DNA from 3 places in the Leisingera sp. JC11 genome. Region 1 is predicted to be linked to each of the others. Evidence: riboswitches for the same ligand, from Rfam matches in the RefSeq annotation. Region 1 holds a riboswitch; each other region holds the start of a gene.
The links. A riboswitch is a leader RNA that binds a small molecule or an ion and turns the genes downstream of it on or off. The one in region 1 is predicted to bind cobalamin.

Region 1 (3,680 bases):
GGGGCTTTTCCTGTACGACTCGCTTGGCAAGCGTGGCATTCTGCCCGGCACCGCAAAACTGGATCTGGAGGCCGACCCGGCGGGCAGGCCCCTGAAGGACAAGTTCAAGACTGCCTTTGAATACTCCGACTGCTGGATCGAGGACGCCCGCCTGGTCGTCCTGAACGCCCGCGACGCACAGGCCCGCGGCGCCGAGATCCTGACCCGGACCAAGGTGCTGTCAGCCGAGCGCCATGCGGACCACTGGGTGATCACCCTGCAGGACCAGGCCACCGGCGACACCCATCAGCGCCGCGCGAAAATGCTGATCAACGCTGGCGGGCCTTGGGTCGCAGACGTGCTGCATCAGAAGCTGGGCCAGAACAGCCGCGAGAATATCCGCTTGGTGCGAGGCAGCCATATCGTGGTGCCGAAACTGTTCGATCACGGCCGCTGCTACTTCTTCCAGGGAACCGACGGGCGGATCATCTTTGCCATTCCCTATGAGGAGGACTTCACCCTGATCGGCACGACGGATGCGGACCACGCTGACCCGGACACCGCGCCGGAATGCACCGAAAGCGAACAGGAGTACCTGATAAATTTCGCCTCCGGATACTTCAATCAGCCGCTCAAGCGCGAGGATATCGTCTGGACCTACTCCGGCGTGCGCCCTCTTTATGATGACGGCGCCAGCTCTGCTACTGCGGCCACACGTGAATATGTGCTGACGCTGGATCAGGCCCAGGCGCCGCTGCTCAACGTCTTTGGCGGCAAGATCACCACCTACCGCAAGCTGGCAGAGGCGGCGCTGGCAAAGATCGGCGAGGTGTTCCCGCAGCTGCCCGCGGACTGGACCGCAGGCATTGCCCTGCCCGGCGGCGATTTTGCGGTGGCGGATGTGGAAAAGCTGCAAAGCAAACTCGCAGCGGACTATCCGTTCCTGACCCCCTACGGAACCCGCCGCCTGATCCGCGCCTATGGCACCGAGGCCTGGGAGGTGCTGGGCGAGGCCAAATCCGCGGCTGATATGGGGCAGGACTTCAGCGCGACAATCACCGCGCGGGAGCTGGATTGGGCGATTGCCCGCGAATGGGTACGGACCGGAGACGACTACCTGTGGCGGCGCACCAAGCTGGGGCTGCGGCTGGATGAAGCCCAGCGCGCGGCTGTGGATGCCTATATTCAAGGAAAAGCGTCACAGCTCGCGGCATAACGCGAAGAGGCGTGCGAACCCGAGCGGAGGCGCTGCCCGGCCTGCCGGCCGGGCGAAAGATCTTAAAACTCCACGCCCTTCTGTGCCTTCACGCCGGCGCGGAACGGGTGTTTGATCTGCCCCATCTCGGTCACCAGATCAGCGATCTCGATCAGCTCTTCCTTGGCGTTGCGCCCGGTCAGCACCACATGGGTCATCGGCGGCTTCTGCTCCACCAGGAACTCCAGCACCTCCTCCAGGTCAAGATACTCATAGCGCAGCGCGATGTTGATTTCATCGAGCAGAACCATGGTGTTGCGCTCGTCGAGGATCATCTCCTTGGCCTTTTCCCAGCCCTTCTGCGCGGCGGCAATGTCGCGCGCCTTGTCCTGGGTTTCCCAGGTGAAGCCCTCGCCCATCGCGTAGAACTGGCACAGATCGCTGAAGTTTTCCTCGATCAGCGTCCGCTCGCCGGTCTGCCAGGCTCCTTTGATGAACTGCACCACGGCACAGGGCATCTTGTGGGCGATGCAGCGCATGATCATGCCGAACCCCGAGGAGGATTTGCCCTTGCCCGGCCCGGTGTGGACGATGATCAGGCCCTTCTCGCCTTCCTTGGTCTTCATCATCCGGTCGCGCGCGGCCTTCTTCTTGGCCATCTTGGAGGCGTGACGGGCGGCTTCTTCCTCTGAGATGCCGGTTTCAGACTTTTCGCTCATGGGGGCTCTCCAGCTGTTTGACCCCATGTCTTGACAAAGAAGCCCGCCATAGCGCAAGGGGGTTCAGCTGGTTCCTGTGAAAACAGGCGAAGAGGGAATGTGAAGGCCTCGCTGAGGCTCAAGCACAGCCGCCCCCGCGACCGTGACCGGATGAGGCCGCCATGCCACTGGGAAAGCCCCGGGAAGGCAGGATGGCCGGCAAGGCCCCGCGCCTTGGCATCCGCAAGCCGGGAGACCTGCCAGCGAGAGAGAGAGATCAACGGGCAGACGGGGTGTTCTGCGACCGGGTGAGGGACTGGCACGACACAGTTCCTTTCTGGCCATCCCGCAAGCCCTGCCGCGACAGGAGACGCGCTGATGGCTGACGAAATGGCAGGCAAGACTGCCAGCACCCAGGGACCGGTCACGCTGACCGTTTGCCTCACCTGCCGCCGCGAGGGCGCCGATCCCGAGGCCGCCCGCCCCGGCGCCATCCTGCACGCAGCCCTGGAAGAAGCCGGGATGCCCGAAGGCGTCCGCCTGCGCGGTGTCGAATGCCTGTCCTCCTGCAAGCGCGGCTGCGCCGTTGCGCTGGTCGGCGGCGCAGAGCGCTGGACCTATGTCTACGGCGACCTCGACCCGGATCAGCATGTCCCCGATATCCTGGAAGGCGCTGCCGCCTATGCCGCCACTGCGGACGGCGTCGTGCCCTGGCGCGAGCGCCCGCAGACCTTCCGCAAGCAATCCGTTGCCCGCATCCCGCCGGCCAAGTTCTTCTCCGAGGAGTAAACATGAGCGACCTCAACAAGATCCCCGTCACCGTCATCACCGGCTTCCTCGGTGCGGGCAAGACCACCCTGATCCGCCACCTGATGCAGAACCCGCAGGGCAAGCGCCTGGCGGTTGTGGTCAATGAATTCGGCACCGCCGGTGTGGACGGCGACATCCTGAAATCCTGCGCCGACGAGAACTGCCCGGCGGAAAACATCATGGAGCTGGCCAACGGCTGCATCTGCTGCACCGTGGCCGATGACTTCATCCCCACCATCGAGCAGCTGATGGACCTGCCGGAAAAACCCGACCACATCGTGATCGAAACCTCCGGCCTGGCACTACCCAAGCCGCTGCTGAAAGCGTTTGACTGGCCGGCGATCCGCTCCCGCATCACCGTTGACGGCGTGATTGCGCTGGCCGATGCCGAGGCGGTCGCCAAGGGCCAGTTCGCCCCCGACCTGGACGCCGTGCAGGCCCAGCGCGAGGCCGATGACAGTATCGACCACGAAACCCCGCTGTCTGAAGTGTTTGAGGACCAGATTTCCTGCGCCGACATCGTGCTGCTGTCCAAGGCCGACCTGGCCGGCGACGCAGGCGTCGAGAAGGCCCGTGCGGTGATCGAGGCCGAAGCGCCGCGCAAGCTGCCGATCCTGCCGATGAGCGAAGGTGTCATCGACCCGCGCATCATCCTGGGCCTGAACGCGGCGGCCGAAGACGATCTGGAGGCCCGCCCCAGCCACCACGACGGCCACCACGACCACGAGCATGACGATTTTGAAAGCATCGTTGTCGAAATGGGCGAAGTCTCCGACCCGGAAGCGCTGCAGAATGCCATCGTGAAACTCGCCCGCGAGCGCAACATCCTGCGCGTCAAAGGCTATGTCGCGGTGGAGGGGAAACCGATGCGGATGCTGCTGCAGGCCGTGGGCGAGCGCCTGCGCGCCCAGTATGATCAGCCTTGGGGCGCGCAGCCGCGCAAGACCGCCCTGGTGGTCATCGCCGAACATGACGACATCGACGAACAGGCCATCCGC
Region 2 (3,680 bases), on a different contig from region 1:
TGCTGAGGGAGACCACCACCACAGCATAGACCGCGGTCATCACGATGCGCATCCGAGGATCAAGCGTGGTAACTTTGGCCCGGAAGGCGCCGATGCCGCTGAGCGGTTTTTCGTCGCCAGTCAGAACATAGGTCATTCGATGCTGCCGATCTTGCGCCGTGCGGCGATGTAGAAGCCCAGCCCGAACAGGCCAAAGATGTAGCCGATGCCGCCAAGCACCGACTGAAAATCCGACTTGTTCTTGAACGCGGTCAGCTCCTGCCGGAGCGGGCGCAATTCATTGCGCATCATGGCGGCAAGCTCAGCGCGGGCTTGGTCGGACAGGCCTGCAGCCGTGGCAGCCGACGGGATTGCAGCGGTGCTGGCCGCTGCAGGCGCCGCTGCGCTCGGGCTTTGCCCCATGATCTGTGCGACCTCTGCGGCGTCCATGATTGCCTCGGCGACATGGCCGGCGCCAAGGTCGCCGCGAAAGATATGCGTCACTGGCTCTGACGGGGTGAACAGAAAGAAACCGTCGGTGTCTGTCCTGGTTTCGCCCAGTTTGCCGCCAGCTTGGTCAAAAACCTCTATCAGCAAGTCCGGCGCCATTTCACCATTGGAAAAGCCAACCTCGCCCTCAATGTCCGATCCCGAGGGAAACACAGCGGAAATCACGTTGTGCGCCAATGCCGGCAGCGGCGCCAGCAGGGCGAGGATCAAAACGCAGGAGCGGATCATGCCAAGCTTCCTTTCGTGTCACCAAACAGCTCGGGCTTGACCCGCCGGGCCAGGAAAATGGCGGCGCCGGTCAGCAGCGCTTCGATGACCATCACCGGGATGTGGGAAAAAAACACAAGCTTGGCTGCCAGGATAAATTCATCGCCTGACAGCATCAGAGAAACTGCGACAGCGAGGGTCGTGGCAGCAATCGCTGCGCCGCCGCCGATGCCGCCCCAGATCGCTCCCTGCAGGGGAGAGCCGCGCGCCACCAGCGGCCGGAACATCAGCCCAACGAGAACTGCAGGCAATGCGATATTGACGGCGTTAACACCCAGGACAGTCAGTCCGCCAAAGCCAAAGAACACCGCTTGCAGCAGCAGGCCGACAAACAGGGCCGGAAACGCGGCCCAGCCCAGGACAAGCCCCGCCAGCCCGTTCAGGATCAGGTGAACCGAACTGGGGCCGATCGGGACATGGATCAGCGAGGCCACAAAGAAACTGGCCGACAGAACCCCCGCCGCCGGAATTCGCTCCAGCGGCAGGCTGCGCAGACCCATCGCAATACCGCCGACGGCGGCAACCGCGCCGCCGATCACAACCGGGTTCGACAGTGCGCCGTCTACGATATGCATCGGTCTACTTTCACTTGAGCTCTTCAGCACGGATCCACAGCACAGCATCCTGGCTGAGTTCCTTGCCGTCGTGCTCGGTCGCCGGACCGGAACCCAAGGCCGCAAAGCCCCAGTAGCCTGCCTTCGGAATGCCGAAGGAGAACACGCCGTTCTGGTCGGCGATGGCAACAATCGCGCCGCCCGGCATTTCACCCACGGAGGGGCTGGTGGTGGAGAATTTCTCCAGGTCCGGTTCAGCCGCCATGAATTCGACTTCGATTTCGGCACCGGGAACCGGCTTGCCGTCTGCCAGAACCTGACCGGAGAAGGTGGAGCCGACGATCACGTTGTAGGGCTTGTTCAGCGGCAGGATCTCGGTGGCCAGGCCCACCGGCTGGTCCCAGTCGGTGGGCAGAGTATTCCGGTTCAGCACCACCTTGGAGATCTGCTGGATGTAAATGTCTTCGCTTTCCTCGTAATAGGGCGAGGGCACGGTCACCACGACATAGTCGCCGGAGCGTTTCACCGGCACGGACGCCTTGTAGGCCGAAGCTTCGTTCTCAGCACCCTTGAAGGTGGCGGGCTCCAGGCGGTCCGACAGGTCGGTCTTTTCGCCCTTGTGGATCATGAAGAATTCTTCCGGCGTGCCCATGTCCATGGCGTGGCCATTGGACATCGGATGCCAGAAGACCAGGCCCATCGGCACGTCGCCCGGCTTCTCGATCAGCGCGCTTTCGGTGTAGTTCAGCTGGAAATGCGCCGACGCGGCGGCCGGCAGGGAAACGGCCAGGGCTGCGGCCAGATAGTTCAGTTTCATTTCGTCCTCATTCGACGACGCAGGCACACCTGCAATCAGGAATGAACAACGGGGAGTAGCGGCACGGAAACGCCTGAACGGCACACGCGCCAGACGCGCACCCCGGCGTCCGGTGGAAAAGGGCAGAACCCCCGCAAGCGGAGCCTCAGTCCTCGCGTCCGGCAGGTCTCCTGACTCGCGGGTCCTGGTTCGGCTGGCCTTCCCGGGGATGTTCCCAGTGGCGTTTTCAGCGTCACTCACCGCTCACAGTTGCGGGGGCAGTCACGGATTTGGTCCCTTTTGGGTACGCCGCACCGTGTTCCCTATTTCTTCCGCTGCGCATTGAAACACTCGCGGAACCGGTCACCTTGGCTGAATGACAAAACGGAATTTCCGAGTCAAGAGAATCGTCTTCAGGACATCAGCGGGTTTGGCGTGGAAGATTTTGGCTGCGGCTGCGCTGCGCTGATCAACAGACGGGCATGTTTCGATCAAAGGATCAAGCAATGGCCGCTGCCTTTCGCAACTTGTTGAGTGCTTTATCAATCGTCATCACACAAAACATGGCAAAGCGGCTTTGGCGTTATGGATGCCAGCCCGGGACCATTTGTACTCAGGTGGCGAATTCTCCCGCTTGACAGAATGAGTTCAGTTTGCCTAAGTCCCGGCCATTCTGGTCCGGCTGGGAGACCACCCGGTTAAAAGGGAACACGGTGAGGTGTAGCCAACAGGCGCCGAATCCGTGACTGCCCCCGCAACTGTGAGCGGAGAGCAATGCTGCGATATGCCACTGCCCCGAGGGGCGGGAAGGCGCGGCAAAGCCTCGACCCGCGAGTCAGGAGACCTGCCAGGATGATCACCCTGTCCGGGTGCGGGGCGCGCCAAGGACAACGGACTTCCGTAGTGGTGGCAGTTTTCACCGTCTGCGGGGGCAATGCCTTCCAAAGACCCAAATTTTGAACGTGCTGCCCGGCATGGGCAGCCGCTTGGCCTGTGCTTGCTGCGCGGGCCGGGAGGAATGGAATATGCGCAAGGCAAGCCTGTCCCTGGCCGCGGCCCTGGCCGCCGCACCTGTAATCGCAACCGCCCAGGATGACGAGGTCACCGATCTGGGAGAGATCATCGTCTCCGGCGGCTTTACGCCGGTCGAGGCCCAGAAGTACGGCCGCTCAGCCACTGTCGTAACCAGCGAAGAAATCGAGAAACGCGGCATCACAACCGTTCAGGACGCGCTGCGTTCAGTGCCCGGCCTGATGGTGAGCGGCTCCGGCGACAGCTTTACCCAGGTCCGCATCCGCGGCGCAGAAGCCAATCACACGCTGATCCTGATCGACGGCGTCGAAGCCTCGGGCGGTGACAGCGAGTACATTCTGTCCGGCCTGGACACTGCCAATATCGAGCGGATCGAAGTCCTGCGCGGCCCGCAATCGGTGTTCTACGGCTCCAACGCTTCGGCCGGTGTGATCAACATCATCACCAAGTCCGGCGGCATCGGCACGGAATACGGCGGCAGCGTGGAAGCGGGGTCCGACGGCTACCGGGCCTCGGCCCGGGTTTCGTCGCGGACCGAACGC
Region 3 (3,680 bases), 150 kb from region 1:
GCGCCGCTGCGGCGCGGTTGCCCCCTGCCCCGGCGGCCCGCGCCAGAATGGCGACAAAGCCGAACGCCAGCAGCGCCCCGTTGAAGGCGCCGAAGGACAGCGACAGGGCGCCGCCGCCGAGGCCGGCAATGGTGACCGCCACCGCCCCGGTCGAGGCGCCGGCGGAAATGCCAAGGATATAGGGGTCTGCCAGCGCATTGCGCAGCAAGGCCTGCAGCACCACCCCGGCGACCGCCAGCGCCGCCCCGCAGGCCGCAGCCACCAGCGCCCGCGGCAGCCGGTAGCTCCAGATGATGCCCTGGTCCACCGGATCCACCGGCAGGCCTGCCCCGGCCAGCTTGTTGGCCAGAACCGACAGGACAAGGTCAGGCGCAAGCGCGGTCTCCCCGATCATTGCGCCTGCCAGAACCGCCGCGGCCAGCACCGGCAGGGCCAGGCAAGCGCCCCGGAAGCCCTGCCATGCGACTGCGGCGGCTGCGCTCATTCGCCGTTGCCGATCGCGCTGAGTTCAGCGGCCAGATCCTCCAGCGCCGGGATGGCGCGGATGGTGGCGTCCATCGCCTGTGCATCCATCACCACGATACGGTCGTTCTTCACCGCGTCCATCTGGCTGGCGACCGGATCGGTGCGCAGGAACTCCAGTTTCTTCTCGTAGTCGTCAGCGGCAAAGCGGCGGCGGTCCATGCGGGCAATCACGATCACCGTCGGGTTGGCCTTGGCGATGGTTTCCCAGCCAACGGTCGGCCATTCCTCGTCGGTTTCGATGACGTTCTTCAGGCCCAGCTGCTGCATCATGTAGCCCGGGGCGCCTTTCTGCCCGGCCACGAACGGATCGCTTTCCATTTCGGGCGAAGAGAACCAGAACACGGCGGAAGCATCCTCCAGCGCAACTTCCTGTGCCTTGGCAACAGCTGCAGCCTCGCGCGCCTTGTAGTCGGCAACCAGCTCAGCGCCCTTCTCAGCCTCGCCGAAGATCGCGGCCAGTTCCTCGATGCCCTGATAAAGGCTGTCGGTGGTGAACATCCGGGTGCGGGTGCCGTCGCCGCCGGTGGTGTTGTCCTTGCCGACGCAATCAGCGGGCATCACATAGGTCGGGATGCCGAGGTCGTGGAACTGCTCCCGCTTGGCGACCACGCCTTCGGGGCCGACATGCCATTCATACTGGGCTGCCACCAGGCCGGGGCGCTTGGCCACCACGCTTTCAAAGCTGGGGTCGTTGTCGGCCAGGCGTTCGACCTTGTCGTTCAGCTCGGCATATTCGGGCAGCACGTCGTTGAACCAGACCGAGGTGCCCAGCACCTTGTCGCCCAGGCCCAGCGCATACAGCACTTCAGTGGCGGCCTGGCCAACGGTCACGGAAGACGCAACCGGCGCCTCGAAGGTGACGGTCTCACCGCAGTTTTGAATGGTCAGCGGAAAACTCTCGCTGGCGGCAGCAGCCTGAGCGGCCGCAAGGAAGGAAAGGCCCATCAGGCCGGAACGCAGGAACATGATCTTCGATCTCCATATGTCAATGACCGGAGAACGGGTGAAAGGGCATTGACCGGCAAGGCTGGGTATCTGGCCCCATTTTGCGGCGCCGGACAGCGGCGGCGCATCTTGCCGGCAACCTCCCCGGACAACCCCGTCCGGTGTGCTTCAGTTTTTCACCGGCAGGTCTCCTGACTGGCGGGTCATTGCCTGCGCCGTCTTCCCGGACCGCGTGGATCCAGTGACATCATGGCACAGCACTCGCCGCCTACAGTTGCGGGGGCAGTTCCGTTTGGCGCCGGCTGGCACCGCGGATTCCCTCTTAGCCCTTGCGGGACCGGTAAAGCGCGCGTAGCGCATCACTTCCGTTGCGGCAAGAAAAACTTCAGCGGATTCCGGAAAACTTCAATCCTGGCTGTGCGGCCCCCGCCTGCTGCGGGGGCCTTCAGAAGCCAAGAGAGAACTGCGCCAGTTTACTGCGGCGGAAGGCACCGCCGCCTCCCGCGCCCCCGCTGCGGACCCGGTCAGCAGCCCGGCTCCTGGGCACCGCCGTTCAGCTCCTGCGTTGCGGCCGCGATGGGGCCGGCGGCAACGGCGGCCTCTTCAGGCTGCCCGGCGGAAACCGCGGTTAGCGGCTGCGCCAGGCCTGGGTGCGGCGCAGGATGCCGCGGGAGGCCAGCAGGTGGATGATCCGCGCCAGCGCGTTAGTGTAGAAGATCATCATCCCCATCGCCGCTGCCGGGGCGATATCGCCTGCGTCATCCATGTTCAGCACCGCAATCGACGCCAGCGTGGTCTTGGGCGAATAGAGGAACACCACCGCCGACACCGTCGTCATTGCGTTGACAAACAGGTAGATCGAGATGTCCAGCACCGCGGGCAGGCAGACCGGCACCGTGACGCGGGCAAACAGCTTCATCGTGGGTTGCTTGAGCGAGGCGGCAACGGATTCAAACTCCCGGTCCATCTGCTTCAATGCAGTCACAGCCGTCAGATGCGACACCGTGTAGAAGTGGGTGACGGTGCAGACCACCAGGATCGCCATGGTGCCGTAGATCGCATTGAGCGGATTGGCGGGGTTGTTGAAAAAGAAGATATACGCCAGCCCCAGCACCATGCCGGGGATTGCCATCGGCAGCATCGCAAACATCTGGAAGATGGCGCGCCCGGTGCGGAAGCCCTTGGACTTCTCCACCAGATAGGCGCCGAAAAACACAACCGCGGTGCCAGCCACAGCCGTCATCAGCGCCAGCTTGATCGAGTTCACATAGGATCCCCAGCCACCGCCATCCATCCTGTCGAACTGGTAGTTGTTGAGGCTGAGGCTCAGGTCGTAAGGCCAGAACTTGATCAGCGCCGCAAACTGGCAGACTACCAGCAGCCCGGCGATGAAGATGCCGATCAGGGTGCAATAGGCAAAGAAGATACGGTCCATCTTCTTGTTCGGCTGCGGCTCATAAGGCACCGAGCGTGCCGACAGCAGCGCCACCTGCTTGGACTGCACCATTCTGTCGATGGCAAAGGCGAGGATTGCCGGGATCACCAGCACCACCGAGACCACCGCGCCCATTTCAAAGTTCTGCTGGCCGATCACCTGCTTGTAGATGTCCACCGCCAGCACGTTGAACTGGCCGCCGATCACCTTGGGCAGGCCAAAATCGGTGATCACCAGGTTGAAGACCACGAAGGCCGCCGAGATCAGGCCATAGCGTGCGCCGGGCACGGTGACGGTCCAGAAGGTGCGCCAGGGAGTGGAGCGCAAGCTGGCGGCGGCTTCGTAGAGGCGCGCGTCAGAGATCGCCAGCGCGGTTGAGATGATGATGAAGGCATGCGGGAAAGTGAAGAAGACCGAGCCGATCACGATGCCGATGGGGCCGTAAATGCTGGCGCCGAACAAGAGCTCCTTGATCATTCCCTGGTTGCCGAACAGGTAGACCAGCGCGATACCGGGCAGCAGCGACGGCACCAGGATCGGCGCCATGGCGATCAGCCGGAACACCCCCTTGTATTTCATGCAGCTGCGGTTCAGCGCGTAGGCGAACCAGAAGGCAAGCGAGACGGTGACAACGGTACTGAGGACCGCGATCCACAGCGAGTTCTTGATCGAGTTGAACAGCGCAGGCGTCGAGAAGTAGGAGACGAAGTTGTCCAGCCCCTGCGCCTGCACGGGGCGCAGCTGCACCCGGCGGAACGTGTTGGAGTCGAGCGTG

Region 2: linked by a shared signal. The riboswitch ahead of AB1A62_RS06810 (DUF4198 domain-containing protein) and the one ahead of AB1A62_RS01645 (DUF1636 domain-containing protein) in region 1 are both predicted to bind cobalamin.
Region 3: linked by a shared signal. The riboswitch ahead of AB1A62_RS00895 (ABC transporter substrate-binding protein) and the one ahead of AB1A62_RS01645 (DUF1636 domain-containing protein) in region 1 are both predicted to bind cobalamin.

Annotation. Positions count from the first base shown of each region.
Region 1 covers NZ_JBFCVS010000001.1:332,373-336,052, forward strand. The annotation lists gene glpD (glycerol-3-phosphate dehydrogenase) at 1-1,195, shown strand, start outside; gene cobO (cob(I)yrinic acid a,c-diamide adenosyltransferase) at 1,258-1,893, opposite strand; cobalamin riboswitch at 1,945-2,152, shown strand; gene AB1A62_RS01645 (DUF1636 domain-containing protein) at 2,251-2,661, shown strand; gene cobW (cobalamin biosynthesis protein CobW) at 2,664-3,680, shown strand, end outside.
Region 2 covers NZ_JBFCVS010000004.1:269,216-272,895, forward strand. The annotation lists gene cbiQ (cobalt ECF transporter T component CbiQ) at 1-136, opposite strand, end outside; gene AB1A62_RS06800 (cobalt ABC transporter permease) at 133-717, opposite strand; gene cbiM (cobalt transporter CbiM) at 714-1,331, opposite strand; gene AB1A62_RS06810 (DUF4198 domain-containing protein) at 1,342-2,127, opposite strand; cobalamin riboswitch at 2,270-2,485, opposite strand; cobalamin riboswitch at 2,764-2,973, shown strand; gene AB1A62_RS06815 (TonB-dependent receptor plug domain-containing protein) at 3,132-3,680, shown strand, end outside.
Region 3 covers NZ_JBFCVS010000001.1:181,121-184,800, forward strand. The annotation lists gene AB1A62_RS00890 (iron ABC transporter permease) at 1-484, opposite strand, end outside; gene AB1A62_RS00895 (ABC transporter substrate-binding protein) at 481-1,491, opposite strand; cobalamin riboswitch at 1,634-1,827, opposite strand; gene AB1A62_RS00900 (putative 2-aminoethylphosphonate ABC transporter permease subunit) at 2,099-3,680, opposite strand, start outside.